DNA from 2 places in the Marinobacterium sp. MBR-109 genome. Region 1 is predicted to be linked to the other one. Evidence: predicted binding sites of a transcription regulator. Region 1 holds the regulator's gene; the other holds the start of a gene.
What was found. The regulator LexA, encoded in region 1, represses DNA repair genes until DNA is damaged. The targets are predictions, from matches to a motif close to TACTGTNTANNTANACAGTA.
Positions count from the first base shown of each region.

Region 2: recN (DNA repair protein RecN) is a predicted target of LexA. The motif match lies at 1,041-1,060, and genes of this name have one in related genera.

Region 1 covers NZ_JBEPPZ010000004.1:99,277-101,459, reverse strand. The annotation lists gene ABIE60_RS07075 (DUF6586 family protein) at 1-380, shown strand, start outside; gene ABIE60_RS07070 (SulA-like leucine-rich domain-containing protein) at 381-782, opposite strand; gene lexA (transcriptional repressor LexA) at 798-1,406, opposite strand; gene dinG (ATP-dependent DNA helicase DinG) at 1,529-2,183, shown strand, end outside.
Region 2 covers NZ_JBEPPZ010000014.1:6,387-8,569, reverse strand. The annotation lists gene dnaK (molecular chaperone DnaK) at 1-212, opposite strand, end outside; gene grpE (nucleotide exchange factor GrpE) at 314-904, opposite strand; gene recN (DNA repair protein RecN) at 1,070-2,183, shown strand, end outside.

The DNA of each region.
Region 1 (2,183 bases):
CGAGCGGTTATGCAGCACTGCTGCGCGAAATTGCAGAAAACTACAATCTCAATGTTGGCCAGATCAATCGTTTTTCTGATCTGTCAGAGCAACTTGAGGTGACTGGTCAGGAATCGCCCGAAGTAACAGAGCTTGAGCAGCTGGAGCGGGACAGGGGGAGCTGGGTGCATAAAATGCTGTCGGCGTATGAAGCCTGCTGGCAGGCGTCAGACTACCGCCAGGTAAATACCGAGGTGGACAGCAGCATTTCCGAAATTCATGTATTGCAGATCAACCCTGACCATTCGGAAGACAAGGATGTGTTGGCTGAATACAAGGCTTGGTTACAGGCGTTCCGTGAGCTGATAGAACGCCTGCGCGCCGGTATGCAGGAGTGGTAATCAGGTGCGTACCAGTATGCCCAGCGCATTCCCTCGGCTGGCAGCCTGATTGAGTTGGTCCAGCGCAGGTGCAGTGCCGCTGCACCAGGCAATGACTGTGTGGCAGGTACCGGCAGCCAGTGCTCGGGCGCAGAACAGCTCGGTCTGGTCCAGACTGCTGGTGTTCAGGACCAGGATGTGGCGTGTGCAGGCACCAGCAAGCTCCAGCGCCGTGCGGGTGATGTCGTGCGGCGGGTTAATCAGAACCAGCCAGCGATCTTCACGGCTCAGGCCTGCAATCATGGGCAGCAGCAGGGGTTGCAGGCATACTGAGCTGTTATGCAGCAAAATCTCGGTGACCCGGCTCTCGACACTTTTACAGTCAATGTGGGAATGCGGGGCTGTGGCATGAATTGCAGACATGGCGATTGACCTCTGTCAGTTGCCTTGCCGAATAACGCCAACACCCAGTCCTTCGATGATCAGTTCCTGTTCACTCAGGTCCACTTCGATCGGGCTGAAGTCTTCGTTTTCGGCAATAAGAAAGACTTTGCGGCCATCACGCTTGAAGCGCTTGACCGTCACTTCGTCGCCGATCCGTGCGACCACAACCTGCCCGTCCCGGGCCTCTCGGGTTTGATGTACGGCGAGCAGGTCGCCATCCATGATCCCGATATTTTTCATGCTCATCCCCTTGACCCGCAGCAGGTAGTCAGCGCGGGGGCGGAAGAAGTCTGCCGAGATGGTGCAGTGGTCCTCGACATGTTCCTGCGCCAGGATGGGTTCACCCGCTGCAACTTGACCAATAACGGGCAGGCCTTCGGTATCAGGCTGCTCGGCTTCCGGCAGGCGAATGCCCCTCGATGTGCCCTTGGTCAGTTCGATGGCGCCTTTGCGGGCCAGTGCCTTCAAGTGTTCTTCAGCCGCATTGGCTGACTTGAATCCCAGTTCGCGTGCAATATCGGCTCGGGTGGGCGGGTAGCCTGTTGTTTCGATATGTTTGCGTATGCATTCCAGTACTTCGGTCTGGCGATTGGTCAATTTCATGGCATCTGTCCCCTATCCGGTTACTGTGATTCTATACAGTGAATGAGCGGGGTCAAGCATTTTTCTGTTTATATATCCAGTATCTTGCTAGAATCGCCACACAGATCGGATGAGGATTAAGCGTGCTGAGCGAGGCGCAAAAAAAAGAGATCCAGGAGGCCTACAGTCGCTTCCTGAAGAGTCGTGGCTTGACAGCACGGCCGGCACAGAAGCAGATGATCGCAGCCGTGGCGCGAACCCTTGCAGCGGCGGCTGTTCCACGCAGTGAAACGGAAGATCTGCATCCCGCTGTGGGTGTTGTCGAAGCCGGAACCGGTACCGGCAAGACGATCGCCTATCTGCTGGCGGCCATCCCGCTGGCGCGAGCTCAGGAGTGCAAACTGGTTCTGTCTACGGCAACAGTGGCCCTGCAGGAGCAGCTGATCAACAAGGACCTGCCCGAAGTTGAAACGCATACGGGCCTGCCCATGTGCTATAGACTGGCAAAAGGGCGAGGGCGTTACCTCTGTCTGAACAAGGTTGAAGGCCATCTTGAACAGCAGGGCCTGCTGGGCCAGATGGCGTTATATGAAGATGAGGCGGCTGAAAAACTGCCCGATAATGTACTGCAACTGTATCAGCAGTTGATGGACAGCTATGCCGCGGGTCAGTGGGACGGGGATCGAGATGCGCTTGCTGATGAGGTGGATGATGCCATCTGGCGGCCATTGACCAGCGATCACATGCAATGCAGTAACCGCCGTTGCCTGAATTTCAGTGCCTGCCCTTTCTACAGGG
Region 2 (2,183 bases), on a different contig from region 1:
CGCTTGATGGCATACAGCGTGTTGTCCGGATTGGTAACGGACTGGCGCTTGGCCGGCTGGCCAACCAGTGTTTCGCCGTCATTGGTATAGGCGATAATAGACGGAGTGGTGCGATCACCTTCCGCGTTTTCAATAACTTTTGTCTTGTCGCCGTCAAGGATCGCCACGCAGGAGTTGGTGGTGCCCAGGTCGATACCGATAATTCTGCCCATGTCTTACTCCGATCTTTCTGTGACCCGTATTGGGTCAAAAACTGTTCAATTAGCCGTTGTGCATCTATATGGGTACGGCAGCGATTTTTTCAACTCCGGCTTCAGCCTTTTGCTACCATTACCATGGCAGGACGTACCAGACGGCCATTCAGCAGGTAACCCTTCTGTACCACAGTGACGACCGTGTTAGGCTCAACACCCTCTGCCGGCACCATAGACATCGCCTGGTGGTGCTCCGGATTAAATACTTCACCCTGCGGATTCAGTTGCTCCACATTGAATTTTTCCAGACTGGAGAGGAACAGCCCCAGCGTCATCTCGACACCTTCACGAATCGCCTTGACCTTATCCTCATCGCCCTGGCTGGCTTCAATTGCACGCTCAAGGCTATCCACCACCGGCAGCAACTCTGTAGCAAATTTTTCCAGACCAAACTTGTGTGCCTTTTCCACATCCTGCTCGGCACGGCGGCGAATGTTCTGAATTTCAGCCTGCGCACGCGGTTTGAGCTCAGCCAACTCCTTTTTCAGGGCGTCAACCTCAGCGCGGGATTCTTCCAGCTGCTGGATCAGGCTGACTTCCGTCTCTTCGGCAGCACTTGGCTCTACAACTTCACCTTCGGCGGCCAGCACTTCAGGTTCGTTTTGAACCGGCTCGACGGTTTCATTCTGATTCTGCTGCTCTTTCGACATCAGGTCTCTCCAACTGACACTTGAGTATTGGCGTTGATGGCATCTATATGGGGCTCACTCAGATGGATTCAACCGGCTTAAAGATTTTTTTTCGGCCAGGGATTGCAGGTGACGATTAAATGGCTTATACAGTTAATACTGTATAAATAACCATATGTGATCATCATGCTGACCCAACTGACCATTCGCAACTTCGCCATCGTAAGCGACCTTGAAGTCGAGCTGGATCGAGGGATGACTGTCATCAGCGGCGAAACCGGCGCCGGCAAATCAATCATGCTGGACGCCCTCGGCCTCTGCCTGGGTGATCGGGCTGACAGCGACAGTGTCAACAGCGGCGCAGAGCGCGCCGAGCTCACGGCCAGCTTTGATATCCGCCAGATTCCACAGGCCAGGCTGTGGCTCAGCGAACACGACCTGGAGGGAGACCCCCAGGAATGCCATTTGCGGCGAGTTGTAACCCGCGAAGGCCGCAGCCGCAGCTATATCAACGGTCGCCCCGCACCACTGGCACTGCTGCGCGAGCTCGGCCAGTACCTGGTTGACATTCACGGCCAGCATGAACATCAACGACTATTGAAGAAGGATCATCATCGGATCCTGCTGGACGAATTCGGCAACCATACCGAGCTGGCTGAAGAAGCACGCCGCCTATACCACAAATGGCGCCGCCAGCATGCCGAGCTGGAGCAACTGACCCAGGTATCGGACGAGCGCAATGCACGCATTCAACTGCTGAGCTACCAGGTCGAAGAGCTGGAGCAGCTTGCGCTGACTCAGGGAGAGCTGGAACAGCTCGAGCATGAGCAGCAACTGCTGGAAAATGCCGGCAGCTTGTTGAGTACAGGCCAGCAGCTGCTCAACATCAGTCATGAGGATGACAGCCTCAACTGTCAGTCCATGTTGCACCACTGCCTTCAGCTGCTGCAACAGCTCGGCACGGAAGATTCGCGCCTGCAACAAGCCAGTGAAATGTTTAACAGCGCACTGATACAGGTAGAAGAAGCCGGTCGCGAGGTTCGTCACTTTCTGGAAGCGGTCGAAATCAACCCCGAACGCCAGCAGGAGGTAGAGGAACGCCTGACGGCCATCTACGATGTAGCACGCAAACACCGCCTACTGCCTGAGCAACTTATTGAGTTCCAGCAATCGCTGCAGCAGGAACTGATGAGCTTGACCCGATCCGACAATGAAATTGAATTACTGGTCGACGAAGTCGAAACAGCCTGGCAGAGCCACCTTAAAACCGCCGCTGAGCTCAGCCTTGCACGGCAGCAGC